DNA from 2 places in the Flavobacterium cheonanense genome. Region 2 is predicted to be linked to the other one. Evidence: riboswitches for the same ligand, from Rfam matches in the RefSeq annotation. Region 2 holds a riboswitch; the other holds the start of a gene.
What was found. Region 2 has a riboswitch for S-adenosylmethionine ahead of ABD766_RS03025 (homocysteine S-methyltransferase family protein). Riboswitches for the same ligand answer to the same signal wherever they lie in the genome.
Positions count from the first base shown of each region.

Region 1: it holds a riboswitch for S-adenosylmethionine, as region 2 does, so the genes downstream of both, ABD766_RS09825 (hypothetical protein) here and ABD766_RS03025 (homocysteine S-methyltransferase family protein) in region 2, are expected to answer to the same signal.

Region 1 is NZ_BAABCT010000005.1:9,048-17,343, reverse strand. It holds gene ABD766_RS09850 (DUF3293 domain-containing protein) at 1-65, opposite strand, end outside; gene ABD766_RS09845 (N-formylglutamate amidohydrolase) at 128-871, opposite strand; gene ABD766_RS09840 (PP2C family protein-serine/threonine phosphatase) at 929-1,648, opposite strand; gene ABD766_RS09835 (hypothetical protein) at 1,779-2,225, opposite strand; gene ABD766_RS09830 (hypothetical protein) at 2,228-2,500, opposite strand; SAM-I-IV-variant riboswitch at 2,653-2,747, opposite strand; SAM-I-IV-variant riboswitch at 2,897-2,992, shown strand; gene ABD766_RS09825 (hypothetical protein) at 3,053-3,367, shown strand; SAM-I-IV-variant riboswitch at 3,363-3,458, shown strand; gene ABD766_RS09820 (hypothetical protein) at 3,666-4,091, shown strand; partial or broken gene ABD766_RS09815 (Sir2 family NAD-dependent protein deacetylase) at 4,300-4,557, shown strand; tRNA gene ABD766_RS09810 (tRNA-Ser) at 4,707-4,791, opposite strand; gene ribB (3,4-dihydroxy-2-butanone-4-phosphate synthase) at 4,950-6,080, opposite strand; partial or broken gene ABD766_RS09800 (LptF/LptG family permease) at 6,433-7,869, opposite strand; gene lolA1 (outer membrane lipoprotein periplasmic chaperone LolA1) at 7,875-8,296, opposite strand, start outside.
Region 2 is NZ_BAABCT010000001.1:650,506-658,801, reverse strand. It holds gene ABD766_RS03035 (carboxypeptidase-like regulatory domain-containing protein) at 1-250, shown strand, start outside; gene metK (methionine adenosyltransferase) at 323-1,573, opposite strand; SAM riboswitch class I at 1,853-1,959, shown strand; gene ABD766_RS03025 (homocysteine S-methyltransferase family protein) at 2,031-3,020, shown strand; gene metH (methionine synthase) at 3,020-5,707, shown strand; gene metF (methylenetetrahydrofolate reductase [NAD(P)H]) at 5,778-6,734, shown strand; gene ABD766_RS03010 (acyloxyacyl hydrolase) at 6,834-7,922, shown strand; gene ABD766_RS03005 (head GIN domain-containing protein) at 7,935-8,296, shown strand, end outside.

The DNA.
Region 1 (8,296 bases), on a different contig from region 2:
ATTTTGGATTGAATTATTTCATAACAAGTAGCTTTGTAAGCTTCTAATAGAGTAGTTGGTATCATAAGAGTGTATTTTAGGTTTGAATGGAAGTACAGAAATAAATAAAATTATTTTCTTATACAAATTAATACTTGTTTTTTAGCATTTTTAAAAAGTCTTGAACTACTTGCTGTATTGCTGTAAATTGTTCTGATTTTTCATTTCCTGGCTCCAGTAAATACAATCCTCTATTAATTTCTAGCATAATAGAATATACGTTTGGATTTTTTTGATAAAAAGCCATAGGAACTATCGTACCACTATATGGCCAGTCTACTCCTAAACTATATCCTTTTTCTTCAAAAAAAGCAACGGAAGCGTCGATGAGGAATTGTGGCGTATGAAAAGGGTCAATCCCAATATTAAAATCAGGACGTTTAGGAGATTGATTTAAATCGCGAGTTATGGGTGTCGAAGGATAAGAGTGGCAATCAACGATTAAACAAGTTCCGTTTTTTTCCAATTCGTTAGAAACCGCAAAAGTAAATTCATTATGATGCTTCCAATAGTACTCTTGCATGATGCTATTTCTTAAACTTGGTATAACTTCTCTCATTAATTCACCTGAATCAAAATGCGTGTATACCGCACCCATTCCGTATTTTGACATGACTTCATCAGCATCATTTTCAAATCGTTCTACGTCGCAAAAAATCCTTGAAAATGGAGCTTTAATCAGAGTATCTGATGACGAGAAAAACAATTCGTCGGTGTACCAATCGGTTAATTTTAATTGCTCCTTTTCAATTTTTAATTGGTCGTTGATATAACCATCATAGAAAGGTATAACAACAGAAGCATGTGGTATATGTAAGAGTAATTTTTTCATTTTGATTTAGTTAAATTGATTTTGTGATTGATAGTAACTGATTTACTGATATTTTTTTTAATTTTCATTTATTCCAATCTGATAAAGAATAGCCGAATAATTATCAATAGAAAATTGTGCACATTGTTGGTTGATGGTCGTTATGATTTCAGTGCATGAATCATTAGATTTAAACAGTGCCATTAAATCATCTTCAATGAAAGCTTCTAATACGCCATCTGAAATCAGTAAAAAATAATCATTTTCTTGAAGGTCTGTTACTATATGACAATCAAGTGGAGTAGGAGGTTGGTTCCCATTTATGATTCGTGTAACTTGATTTTTATTGGGATGAAAATACTGTTCTAGTGTTGTGATTTCACCTTTATCAATAGCTTCGTTAACCCATGTATGCCCTTTTGTTTTATAGTTGCAATGTCCATTTCTGATATGGTAAACTAAGCTATCGCCAATCCAAGCAATTTGTATTGACTTGGTTGTCAATCTAGTCAAAGCTATGGTGCTTGCCATTAGCTTCATGGATGGATTTTTCTTCTTAAATTGTATAATTGCATCCGCTATTGTAACTTCTAAATTCGATAATTCGAAATTAGGATTGTTTTTATAAAAGTTATTTACAGTTGTTGCCACTAATTTTGAAGCAACTTGACCATTCCCATTTCCTCCCACGCCATCACAAATCAGGTAAAGTGCTTCTTTTTCAAATACTATAGTATCTTCATTTACATCACACTGTCCTTTTTCGGTTAAATAAGCTTCTGATTTGATGTATATCATTATTATTAATGTTTTTTAGTTAGAAATGAGAATGATGGTTGCTTTTTTGTTCTTTGACTTTATTGTTTTTGAAATATTGTTTAACCTTAAATTCTTTGATTTTACATAAGCATTTGTTTTAAGTTACTAATTATAAATAATGTTGCACATTCATACCAATGACTTTGTTATCTTGGGTAAGTAATGTACCACCACCAGGAATATTGGTACTAAATTGGATACCCTCTTCATCAAAATAATAAGATGTTTCAGGACCTTCCACCAAGCACATTTTGATGGGTTTAGCTTTCTCTGCTTCGATTTTGTTTTTCATCCATAAACAATGTTCAATAATTTTTTCATGAAGCGGTGCGGAATACTCTTGTTCGAAATCTTTTATCTCTTGTTCAGAAATACCATTGATATGGGTGCCTGGATAGTTACTAAAATCATTGTTTTTATTAAAATGGATTGGAATTTGCATAAATAAAGCATAGCCCACTTTTAGTATTACATAAGGGAACTTGCCATAACCATCTTTAAACATTTTATGTTCGTGCCAATTTTCGTTTTCTTTATTTTTTGAATTAGTATCCATAACTAAACAATTAAATTAATATGTGTTACCTCATTTACCTTAAAACTAATCGGAAGAGGTAATAAAAGAATCTTTTTGTACTGAGTCGTAATGGAAAACTGCATTTCAGATTCGTTACAATTAAATGCGGCTCCTTTAAATAGAATCCCATCATCTTCTTGATTAAAATACAACAAAACATAGGGATACATTTTGGTAAGTTCAAGTAAAGTATTTACCTGTTGGTGTTCTAATTCAATAAATAAAGGCAAATTACCTTCTTTAAGTTCGTGCACTTTTAAAAAAGTGTCCTCCGTTTTTTTGACCACACCCTCAATTTGAAGGGAAGTGTGGTCATTAAAAAAAACGTGCAATACATTTTTCATACAAATAATGATTAAGTTAAACTATCGTTACTTGTATTTCGAAAATAAGGTTTGTCTGGGTAAACTTACGTTTATTTTGACCGGACGGGCCCGTATTGTTTTACCACCGTGGTGTCTACACTCGGTTGGTACCCTAAATGGGTTCGAAATACTTTGCAGAGATATTAATAAACTTTCAATCTACAAAATTTTTAACAACATTTCTATATAAATAATTTTTAAGTTATTGATAATTAATATTTTAAATAATTTTTATTTTATTAAAATATTTTTATTGTATGTTTCATTTTTTTTATTTAATTATGCACCCAGCATCTGGAAGGAATTTATTTCCTGCCAACCGATCAGCTCACGACACGGTGGTTTAGTATGCGGAACAGTCGTTCAAATGTGTTGAGAAATATTATTTTTTACCGTTTTGATACGACATGACAATAAGTGTATAATTTTAATTGCTATGTTATGAATCAGTTTGCCGAACAAAGAGAGCAGTGGATTAATCAATTCAAGAGTTATTCTGATGAATCGTTAGTCAAGATTTTTAATGGGAATGTAGGCCTAAAAACTTTCGGAGTTTTACTCAGTATATACCTCAATACTTTGGAGCAAGAAATAATAAGTAGAGGTTGGGATTATTCTGAAATTATTTCAATTTGTCCGAAAACGAATACCTTACTTTCAGTCTCTTATGCATTTCCTGTTGAATTAATAGGTAATAAATTAGTGCCTATTAAAAATTACTTTTGGTTTAATAAACAAAAAGTATATATTAATTAAGCATCAAGATAATCCATTGGGTTAGCCAACCGATCAACTCACGACATGGTGGCTTAGTATGCAGAACAGTCGTTCAAATGTGTTGATAAATGCAATTTTTAGTTACATTTTTTTGGCATAACAGTAGTTTCATTTTTAATTTGTTATGTTTATGAAAACATCAGCTATCTCATTAATTGAGAAAAATAATAAAGCGATAACGATATTTATGACCATTTAAATAGTTTGTAAATTCAAAAAAAAACTCAGAGGAAACATATTTTAGTAATTTTTATATTCAAATATAAAGCATATAATAATGAAAATTAAAAAATTAAAATCCATTGGATTCAATATAACGGTCTTTTTACTACCATTCTTATTCATGGTAATTGTGAATGAAACAATTGCCCTTAAAAAGAAGGAAAAAGGTTATCGAGTTAACACGATTGAAGCAATAAATAGTAATAAAGCAGATGCCAAACAATGTACGTGGATATGTCATAATAACACGTTGTATTGTAAAAAACATCATACGAAATGGCTAAAAACCAGTTTTCCATATACCGACCCAATTTATTTTGGAACCATTCGATTACTAATGGCAACAGGTAATTATGGAGCAGCAAATATATTGCTATATGTAGTTTTCTTTCCTTTGACGATTGGAGTACTTATTATTTGGAATCGTCATTTAACTATAAAAATCGCAACTCTAAAAAAGCATAAAAATGGAAATAATTGAAAACTTAGGTGGGCAACTGTATGTGTATTGCACCGATTTTATTATTAACATGTCAAATCTAGTAGGAATATCTTATTATGAATTTAATTTCATTGTTTTTTGCATAGTGTATCCATTTCTTTTGCTGTTTTTCGGAATTAGGTTTCTTTATTTGAACTATAGCTTATATAAGTTTAAAAAATCGACACTGTAATGCAACAAACAAACCATATCGTTTTTTTTTAACAGGAGCCGTATCAGTCAAGAAAGCTGCATTAGTACCTTTCGTGATGCCAATGGCTTATGGAACAAGCACAAAATAGAAGAGGTAGCTTCACCTGAAGGTTTTGACAAGAATCCGCAATTGGTTTTAGATATTTACAATGCAAGAAGAAGACAATTAGATGAGGTAGAAACCAACGAAGCTCACCGTTTGATTGCCCAATTAGAAACCAAATACAAAGTAACCGTAATCACACAAAATATCAAGAATGGAATTTACAAGCTAAAAACAGCTTAAAAGGCTTGTATTCTTTGGTAAATAGATTTTAAATTGATTGTGGGCTAAATGTGGACTAGGGCTAGAAATAAAAAACCCTAACCAATTGATAATCAATTGTTAGGGTTTTAATTATGCGGAGAAAGAGGGATTCGAACCCCCGGACCTGTTACAGTCAACAGTTTTCAAGACTGCCGCATTCGACCGCTCTGCCATTTCTCCAGTAAGACGCACATACTTCCGTATTGCGGATGCAAATATAGTAACCTTTTTTTGTTTTCCAAATAGATTTTAAACAAAAAAACGATTAATTTTTATTATAAAAACTAATCGTTTCATTTTCTATACTTTAGAAACTTAAATTCTGCTTTTTTTTTGCATTAATAACCCACGTAATCCGTGATTTTTAATCCATATCCAATCATTCCAACACGTTTTGTATGTTGCGTATTGGTGATTAATCGTATTTTAGAAATGTCTATGTCGTGCAATATTTGGGCTCCAATACCAAAATCTTTCGCATCCATTCTAATTTGTGGTGCATTGATGATTCCTTGTTCTTGTAATACTTTAAGTTCTTTTAAACGATTCAATAAATCTAACGATTGTACTTCTTGATTAATGAAGATAACGGCACCTTTGCCTTCTTCGTTAATCAATCGGAACATATCATCCAATTTTTTGTCGGCATTGTTGGTCAAGGTTCCTAAAATATCGTTGTTGATTTGCGTTGAATTGATACGTGTTAAGATAGATTCACCTTTACTCCAACTTCCTTTAGTTAAAGCTACGTGAACCTGTTTATTTGTGGTTTGTAGATAAGCTCTCAAACGAAATTGTCCGAAACGTGTTTCTATTTCAAAATCTTCTTTCTTTACAATTAAGCTATCGTGTTGCATTCTGTAAGCCACCAAAGCTTCAATGGAAACTAATTTTAAATCAAACTTCTTTGCCACTTCAACCAATTGTGGTAAACGAGCCATTGTTCCATCTTCATTCATGATTTCAACAATAACTCCAGCCGATTTGAATCCAGCTAAACGTGCAAAATCAATTGCTGCTTCTGTATGACCAGTTCTTCTCAAAACGCCACCTTGCTTTGCAACCAACGGAAAGATATGTCCAGGACGCGCTAAATCATAGGGTTTTGTGTTTTCATCCACTAAAGAAAGAATCGTTTTGGCTCTATCAGCTGCTGAAATACCAGTAGTAACGCCATTTCCTTTTAAATCTACAGAAACCGTAAATGCAGTTTCCATGTGGTCTGTATTGTTTCTAACCATCGCGTGTAAATCCAATTCTTTACAACGACTTTCAGTTAATGGTGCACAAATTAATCCACGACCATGTGTAGCCATAAAATTAATCATCTCGGGAGTTACTTTTTCGGCAGCAGCCAAGAAATCGCCTTCATTTTCTCTATCTTCATCATCAACAACAATAATAACTTTACCTTGACGAATGTCTTCGATAGCTTCTTCTATAGTGTTGAGTTGTATGTTATTTGACATGATCTTAATTAGTAGTTAATGTGTTCAAAACTTTTTTTGTGTAAAGGTAAAGCAAACCATAAAAAGGAAAACCAGTTAATAGTGAAATACCCATACCAGGTTCGATTGCTATACAATGTGCCTTGCTTATTTTTGAAACTATTTGTTGTGATTGATATATAAAATATAGTAATACTATAATACTTAATCCAAACAAAATTGTGATGATAATTGAACTATTTATAAACCATAGTATGCAGGTTATGAATGTTATAGCATAAGCGATTAACCCAAAATTGGCATATTTTTGATACTTTTCGATGTGTGATTTAGTATCAAATAAGGCATCAATAGTTTTTGGAGTTGCATTCTCATTCTCTTGTGCTTTTTTTGTAAAAAACTTTTGAAGAGGAAGTAAAACACCATCAAAACTTACCATACCTCCAATGTCATTAATAGCTCTATAGGTAAGTAATACTGCTAGAGGAGTTAATACAATCGACGACATCCAAACGCCCATAAAGGGTGTCATTCCGTCTTCTTGAGCTACTCTTTTTCCAAAAGTATTGATAAAATGGAATACAATAAAAATCGCTACTGCAAATACAATTGGTAATCCCAAACCACCTTTTCGGATGATAGAACCTAGTGGTGCTCCAATAAAAAACATCAATAAGCATGAAAAGGCAATCATGTATTTGTCATGTAATGCAATCCAATGTTTGTTGATACTTTTCTGTTTGGCTTGCATTTCAAAAATAGAACTGTCAATAGAAAAAACAGTATTTTCTATATTACTAAAAGCAATTTTTACTATCTCACTTTTTTGACTATCAGTAAGATTAGCCAATAAATTATTGGAAGAAACTTTGGTTCTTACTTGCGTACTATCGGGTTGATAGTAAGTATTGTTTATACCAGTTCGCAAATAAATGTTCTCTGTGTAGGAGCGAAGGTCTTTTTTGTAATTGGTATTAAGTGAATCAATAGTAAATCGTAACTCACTTATATTAAGCATGGTATTAGTATTTGAAATATCCACTTCATCCATACTCGATTGATTCAGTTTTGATAAATCAATATTAATTACATCACGTTTGAAGGTTCCTTTAGCAAATGGAATTCTAGGACGTTCTTCATATTTCTTAGGAATAATGTCTTCGTAGTAATTTCCGTCTGTTAAAACTAATTTTAGAGTATTAGATGATTCACTACTTATTAGTTCACCTTTTTTAGCTTTAATTACGGTTGTATTTCCTTCACCATTTGGAAGTTTCCTATGAATGGTTACTCCAATAAGAAAGTTTCCTTTCTCACCTGATTTTTTATCTACTTTGATGGTATAATTTCCAACTTCACTAAATTGACCTTCTGCGATTGCCATTGCTGGCTTAACTTGAGCGATATTTCGTCTAAAGTTGATGAACTTATATTCTGCGTAAGGAATTACATTGTTGGCAAAGAAAAAGGATAAAATGCTTAGTAAAATTATAAATACGGTGATGCTTCTCATGGTTCTCTGAAAAGAAATTCCAGAAGATTTCATTGCTGCAAATTCGTAGTTTTCTGCCAAGCTTCCAAAAGTCATAATAGAAGCTAATAATACAGATAAAGGCAATACTAGCGGAACTATTCTTGGCATAGAGAATAGTAAAAATTTCACGACTAAAAGGAAGTCTAAATCTTTACCAGCCAACTCTGAAATGAATAACCAGACGGTTTGAAGTATGAATATAAAAAACAAGATTACAAATACCGTAGTAAATGTAATCAGGAATGATTTTAATAAATACTTGTCTAATATTTTCACAAAAGCTAATCTAATTTATTGATGTAGTAGTTAGGATATTTACTCGCTACAAATGTAAATTGATTTTTTGACAATGGCTGATTGGTTTTGAAAGAATTAACAGTCAATGTAGTTTTTGTACCATTTTTACCAACTTCTATAAGGTTGTAAATGGTTTTAGTTTGAACATCAATTCCTAACAAAACCTCTTTACGTTGGTCTTTAGCGCTATTCGGAATTAATTTGATGTATTGAATTTTACGTCCTTTAATGTTTTGAGAAATATCCATAGAATATTTATAACCACTATTGAAAAACGTTAGCATTTTGGCAGGCGTAATAGCTTTATCATCTTTGTCATTTACACTTGAAATAGTAACTTCTTCATCTTCTGGATTTATAGTGTAGGATTTCTTTCCGTCGTAAATTTTAGTTACGCCCATAAAAT
Region 2 (8,296 bases):
TGTCTCAGAGTATGAATTCTATCACTACTACAACAAGGATAAAACGGTCGAAAATGAATATGATTTCTTGTCTGCAAGTTTAATTTATCAAAAAACAAAAGATAGCAAATGGGAATATAAAATTGCAGCTACCAATATTTTGAATACCAAATCTTTGAACGACGATAGTTTTTCTCAATTTTCAACAAGAACATCGCAATATATAGTTCAACCAAGGTATTTAATATTTAGTTTGAAATACAATTTATAAAACAAAAAACCTGACTAGAAATAGTCAGGTTTTTCTTTGCGAACTTCGCAATATAACTTTGTGTCTTGGTGGTTAAATTCCAAAAGCAGCTTTTACTTGATCTACAAAATCTAATTTTTCCCAAGTAAACAATTCAACAGTTACAGTTTTAGATTCACCATTTGGCAATTTAAATGTTTTAGTTACCGTTTCGGATTTTCTTCCCATGTGACCATAAGCAGCCGTTTCGCTGTAGATTGGGTTTCTCAATTTCAAACGTTGCTCGATGAAGTAAGGACGCATGTCAAAAATTCCTTCAACAATTTTGCTAACCTCTCCATCAGTCATATTTACTTTAGAAGTTCCATAAGTATTTACGTTGATAGAAGTTGGTTTTGCAACTCCAATAGCATACGATACTTGAACTAAAACTTCGTCACACAAACCTGCAGCAACTAAGTTTTTAGCAATATGTCTAGTAGCATAAGCAGCAGAACGGTCTACTTTACTTGGATCTTTTCCAGAGAAAGCACCACCACCGTGAGCTCCTTTTCCACCATAAGTATCTACAATAATTTTTCTTCCTGTCAATCCTGTATCTCCGTGAGGTCCACCAATTACGAATTTTCCAGTTGGATTAATATGATAAGTAATATTGTCATTAAAGAAGTGAGCATATTGAGGATATTTCGCTTTAATTCTTGGAATCAAAATTGAAATCAAATCACTTTTAATTTTAGCCAACATAGTAGCTTCATCAGCAAAATCATCGTGCTGTGTAGAAATTACAATAGCATCAATTCTTTGTGGTTTATTATCATCAGAATATTCTAAAGTTACTTGCGATTTAGCATCAGGACGTAAATAAGTAATTTCAGAATTCTCTCTTCTTATATTAGCCAATTCAATTAATAAAGCGTGTGCAATATCTAAAGCTAATGGCATGTAGTTTTCAGTTTCATTAGTTGCATAACCAAACATCATTCCTTGGTCACCAGCACCTTGCTCTTCTTTACTAGCTCTATCAACTCCTTGATTAATATCAGCAGATTGTTCGTGAATTGCAGATAATACACCACAAGAATTTGCCTCAAACATATATTCACTTTTAGTGTAACCAATTTTTTTGATTACATCTCTTGCAATTGTTTGCACATCTAAATAAGTGTCTGATTTTACTTCTCCAGCAAGAATTACTTGACCAGTTGTAACTAAAGTTTCACACGCTACTTTAGATTCAGCATCAAATGCTAAAAAGTTATCAATTAATGCATCACTAATTTGATCAGCTACTTTGTCCGGATGTCCTTCACTCACTGACTCTGACGTAAATAAATAAGCCATAATATAATTTATTTTAAAATTAATTTTAGTGAAGAAAAAAGAAAAATTGCAAGTAAAAGCTAAAGAAGGTATTCTGCTTTAGCATTTTTTTACGAGGTTGCAATCAGTTCAAATTTTTCCTCTTTATTTCGAGTGCAAATGTATGAAATCAATTTGAATTGCAAATTATTATCAACTTTTTTTTGAAAAATCACTAAATCGTTATAGTTTTTATTTTTTTACAAACACTTGCAAAATAAGTTTCTATGTTATTACTTTGCACTGTTCATAAACTTATTGATGTTATCACGAAAGCCCGAGGGAATAGACCCTATGAAAGCTTAGCAACCCTACACTGTAGAAGGTGCTACATTCTAGTTTAAAGTAAATTTAAGCAAAGATAACCACGAGAATTCCTCTCACTTTCCATGATAACATATAATTAAACAACAGCAACTTTAGAAGTTGTGCTATTTATATGTCAAAAATAAACCAAGCAATAAAAGAAAGAATCCTAGTTCTCGATGGAGCAATGGGAACCATGTTACAACGCAACAATTTCTCTGAAGAAGATTTTCGCGGCCAACGTTTCAAAGATTTTCCACATCCTTTAAAAGGAAACAACGATTTACTTTCTATCACACAACCCGAAGCCGTAAAACAAGTTCATCGTTTGTATTTTCAAGCAGGAGCAGATATCGTAGAAACCAACACGTTTTCTGGAACAACAATCGGAATGGCCGACTACCATATGGAAGATTTGGTTTACGAGTTAAACTACGAATCAGCCAAAATTACCAGAGAGGTTGCTGACGAATTCACAGATAGACCTAGATTTGTAGCAGGCTCCATAGGACCAACAAACAGAACGGCTTCGATGAGTCCAGATGTAAACGATCCAGGATTTCGTGCCGTGACTTTTGATGATTTAAAAACTGCCTATCGTCAACAAGTAGAAGCTCTAATCGATGGTGGTTGCGATGTTTTATTAGTAGAAACCATTTTCGATACACTAAACGCCAAAGCTGCACTTTTCGCTATTGAAGAAGTAAAAGAAGAACGAAATTTAGATATTCCAGTAATGGTTTCAGGCACAATTACAGATGCTTCAGGAAGAACGCTTTCAGGTCAAACAGTCGAGGCATTTTTAATTTCTATTCAACATATAGATTTATTAAGCATCGGATTCAATTGTGCACTTGGAGCAGACCAATTAAAACCCTATTTACAGCGTTTAGCCATGAATACGCAATTAAATATTTCTGCACATCCAAACGCAGGTTTACCAAACGCTTTCGGGCAATACGATCAAACACCATTAGAGATGCAAGCCTTAATTAGAGAATATCTAAAAGATAATTTAGTAAATATTATTGGTGGTTGTTGCGGGACAACACCAGAGCACATTAAAGCAATTGCAGAGGTTGCCAAAGAATTCAAACCAAGACAAATTTTAGAAACAATATAATGACGGAAGTAAAGAATAAATATCTAAAATTATCAGGATTAGAACCTTTAATCGTAACACCCGAAACCAATTTTGTTAATGTTGGAGAACGAACTAATGTTACAGGTTCACGTAAATTTCTACGATTAATAAAAGAAGAAAAATACGAAGAAGCACTTGATATTGCAAGAAATCAAGTAGAGGGTGGTGCCCAAATTATCGATGTCAATATGGATGAAGGAATGTTAGATGGTGTTTATGCTATGACCAAGTTCTTAAATCTAATTGCCGCAGAGCCAGATATTGCTCGAGTTCCAGTAATGATTGATAGCTCCAAATGGGAAATAATCGAAGCTGGATTAAAAGTCATTCAAGGAAAAGGTGTGGTGAATTCTATTTCACTTAAAGAAGGGAAAGAAGTTTTTATTCATCATGCCAAATTGATAAAAAGATACGGAGCAGCTGTAATCGTAATGGCATTTGATGAAGAAGGTCAAGCTGATACTTACGAAAGAAGAATCGAAATCTGTAAAAGAAGTTATGATATTTTGGTTGATGAGGTTCATTTTCCAGCAGAAGATATAATTTTTGACCCAAATATTTTCCCTGTAGCTACAGGAATGGACGAACATAAATTAAACGCATTAGATTTTTTTAGAGCTACAAAATGGATTCGTGAAAATCTTCCTTATGCCAACATTTCAGGTGGTGTGAGTAATGTTTCGTTTTCGTTTCGTGGTAATGACAAAGTGCGTGAAGCAATGCATTCGGCTTTTCTTTATCATGCCATCAAAAACGGTATGACTATGGGAATTGTAAATCCAGAAATGTTAGAGATTTACGATGAAATAGATCCAATTTTATTAGAGCATGTAGAAGATGTTTTGTTGAATAGAAGAGATGATGCTACAGAAAGATTATTGGATTTAGCAGAAACCTTCAAAGGAGATTTCAAAACCAATGAAAAAGCAATTCAAGAATGGCGAAATGGTTCTGTTCAAGAAAGATTGACACATTCTTTAGTAAAAGGAATAGATGAATTCATAGAAATAGACGTTGAAGAAGCTCGAGTAAATTCAGAAAAAGCTATTGATGTAATCGAAATCAATTTAATGGCAGGAATGAATGTTGTGGGTGATTTATTCGGAAGCGGAAAAATGTTTTTACCGCAAGTAGTTAAATCAGCTCGTGTTATGAAGAAAGCCGTTGCTTATCTTTTACCATTTATCGAAGCACAAAAAGACGGAAAATCTTCATCAGCAGGAAAAGTATTAATGGCAACTGTAAAAGGCGATGTTCACGATATTGGAAAAAATATTGTAGCAGTAGTTTTAGGTTGTAATAACTTTGAAATCATCGATTTAGGAGTTATGGTTCCACCAGAAAAAATCATTCAAGCAGCCATTGAACATAATGTAGATATTATCGGATTGAGTGGATTGATTACGCCATCGTTGGACGAAATGGTTTATTTAGCAAAAGAGTTGGATAAATTAAACATCAAAATTCCAATTATGATTGGTGGCGCAACAACTTCACGTGCTCATACAGCCGTAAAAATTGCACCAGAATATAAAGAAACTGTTGTTCATGTAAACGATGCTTCACGTGCAGTAACTGTAGCTAGTAACTTGTTGCAAGAAGAGACTAAAGAAGGCTATGTAAAAGCCATTCGAGAAGAATATGACAAACTTCGTGAAGGCTATCTAAGTAGAAGTCGCGATAAAAATTATCTTTCCATTGAAGAAGCACGTAAGAATAAATTGCAATTAGATTGGGATAATTTCAATCCAGCAAAACCTAATTTCATTGGAACAAAAACCATAGAAGTTGAACTTTCTGAGTTAGTAGATTTCATCGATTGGACACCGTTTTTCCAATCGTGGGAATTACATGGAAAATTTCCAGCGATTTTGACTGATGAAGTTGTGGGTGAACAAGCCACAAGTTTATTTGATGATGCTCAAAAAATGCTAAATCAAATCGTTTCAGAAAAATGGCTAACAGCCAAAGGAATTCTTGGAATTTTTCCAGTAAACACAATTAACGATGATGACATAGCAGTTTATACAGAACCCGAAACTCATAACTCGCAACTCGCAACCTTTCTAACTCTAAGACAACAATCTCAAAAAACTGCAGGCGCACCAAACATTGCATTAGCCGATTTTATTGCGCCAAAAGATTCTGGAAAACAAGATTACATAGGTTGTTTTTGTGTAACAACAGGTTTTGGAGTAGATGAAAAAGCATCCGAATTCGAAAAGCAATTAGACGATTATAATTCCATTTTGGTAAAAGCTTTAGGAGATAGATTAGCAGAAGCATTTGCAGAATATTTGCATTTAAAAGTTAGAAAAGAAATTTGGGGATATGCTTCTGATGAAAGTTTGAGTAATCAAGATTTGATTGATGAAGAATACAAAGGCATTCGTCCAGCACCAGGCTATCCAGCTTGTCCAGACCATTTGGAGAAACCAACCATTTGGAAAATTTTAAATGTAGAACAAGAAATAGGAGTAACCTTAACCGAAAGTATGGCAATGTGGCCAGCAGCATCGGTTTCGGGATATTATTTTGCAAATCCAGAAAGTAAATATTTCGGATTAGGAAAAATAAAAGAAGATCAAGTTATAGATTACGCAAAACGTAGAGGAATTTCAACAGAAGTAGCAAGTAAATGGCTTGCGCCGAATATAGCAGACTAGAAAGTTTATAGTTTATTGTTTGTAGTTCTACAACCATAAACAATGAACCAAAAACCATAAACATATTAAAATGAAAGTAACCCAACACATAGAAAACGCCAAAGGAAAACCCTTATTCTCTTTTGAGATTCTTCCACCATTGAAAGGGCAAAATATTCAATTTATTTATGATGGAATTGATCCTTTAATGGAATTTAAACCACCATTTATTGATGTAACCTATCATCGTGAAGAATATGAATTTAAAGAATTACCAAGTGGACTTTTGCAAAAGAAAATTGTAAAAAAACGTCCAGGTACAGTTGGTATTTGTGCCGGAATTCAAAATAAGTATTCAGTTGATGCTATTCCGCATATTTTGTGTGGCGGATTTACCAAAGAAGATACTGAAAATCTTCTAATCGATTTAGATTTTCTCGGAATTGACAATGTGGTTGCACTTCGTGGAGACGCTTTAAAAAACGAAACTTATTTTAAACCTGAAAAAGAAGGTAATGAATATGCAACCGATTTGGTTTTACAAATCAATAATTTAAATAACGGAATTTATTTGGATGAAGATTTGCAAAATTCAGCTTGTACTAATTTTTGTATTGGAGTTGCAGGTTATCCAGAAAAACACATGGAAGCACCAAGTTTAGATAGTGATATTCACTTTTTAAAGCAAAAAATTAAAAATGGAGCCGATTACATAATTACGCAAATGTTTTTTGACAACAAAAAATTCTTTGATTTTGTGGCTAAATGTCGAGCTGCAGGAATTACAGTTCCAATTATTCCAGGTTTGAAACCTATTGCAACCAAGAAGCAGCTGAATTTAATTCCGCATCGTTTTTCTTTAGAATTGCCAGACGATTTGATTATGGCAGTTGTAAAAGCAAAAGACAACGACCATGTAAAACAAATTGGTATTGAATGGTGTATTGCCCAAAGTAAAGAATTAGTTGCGGCAGGAATTCCTGTTTTACACTATTATTCTATGGGAAAAGCAGAAAACATCAAAGCTATTGCTAAGGAGATTTTTTAAAAATAGATAGAATAATCAAGAAATCAACAATTACTCTAAATCAAAAAGATTTAATTCTTTAACTTATTCTGTTATATTTGTGCGAATTAATTTTTTGAAATGAGGAGATTTTACTATCTATTTTTATTGATTTCTTTAGGTTGTTTTTCGCAAAATAATCAAGACACACCTTCTGTAAGCGTAACTTATTTTAGAGGTAATGTTCTTCCGCATACTCCAGATTTAGAACATCTTAAAGGGCATCCAACTGGGGTGATGGTTGACTTTGTAAAACAAACTCATGGCAACAGCGAATGGCATGCAGCTTACAATTATCCAGAGTACGGTGCTTTTTTTCTTTATCAAAATTTTAATAATCCCTACATAGGAAGTAATTATTCAGTTGGAGCTTTATATAACTTTTATTTTTTGAATAGAAATTTAAAGTTGCTTTTGTCACAAGGAGTTGCGCTTACAACTACACCTTATGATAAAGTAGAAAACAGTAAAAATAAAGCTTTTGGTTCTAAGATAATGGCGAATACTAATCTTGGGCTTTTCTACAAAAAAGAAAATATTATTGATAGGTTTGGAATTGAAGCAGGAATTCTTTTCACGCATTATTCAAATGGAAGAACAAAATCTCCTAATAGTGGAATAAATACTTATGGTTTAAATCTAGGAATCAATTACAATCTTGAGGAGTCAAAAACCAATAGTGTTGATTCAACTATGATTAAAAAGACATATAAAGAACCAATAAAATATAATATAGTTTTTAGATCTGGTGTTAATGAAAGTGCTGTTATTGGAAGTGGTCAACATCCGTTTTATCATATAGGTGTTTATGCTGATAAAAGACTAAATAGAAAAAGCGCAATTCAATTTGGTTCTGAAATATTTCTTACTACTAGCTTTAAAGATTTTATTAAATATAAATCTATTGCTTATCCTGACTTAAATTTAGATCCAAATACAGATTACAAAAGAGTTGGAGTTTTTATTGGTCACGAATTGTTTGTTAATAGAATTTCACTCGAAGCTCAAATAGGATATTATGTTTATGATCCATTCAAAAATGAAATACCTATTTATGATAGAGTAGGAATGAAATATTACATCACCAAAAAATTTTTTGCCGGATTTACAATAAAAACCCACCTGTTTCTTGCCGAAGCATTGGAGTTTGGAGTTGGAGTACGTTTATAAAATAACTATAACATGAAGAAAATAATAATTGCAACAGTATTATTTATAACATTAATCTCCTGCGAAAAGCCAAGTGATTGTATAGAATCTGCTGGAAATACTATTACAAAAATTGTAGAAGTAACACCATTCACAAGAGTAGAAGTTTACACTGGTATTGAACTTATCATAACTCAAGGAACGGAATACAAAGTAGAAATTGTTACTGGTGAAAATATAATAGAAAACGTTGAGGTTAAGCAAGAAGGTAGTGTTTTGAAGCTAAAAGAAAATTCGTCTTGCAATTGGGTTAGAGAATACGGACAAACCAAAGTATATATCACGGCGCCTAATATTGAAGATATTTACTCTAAAAGTGATCGAAAAATTTCATC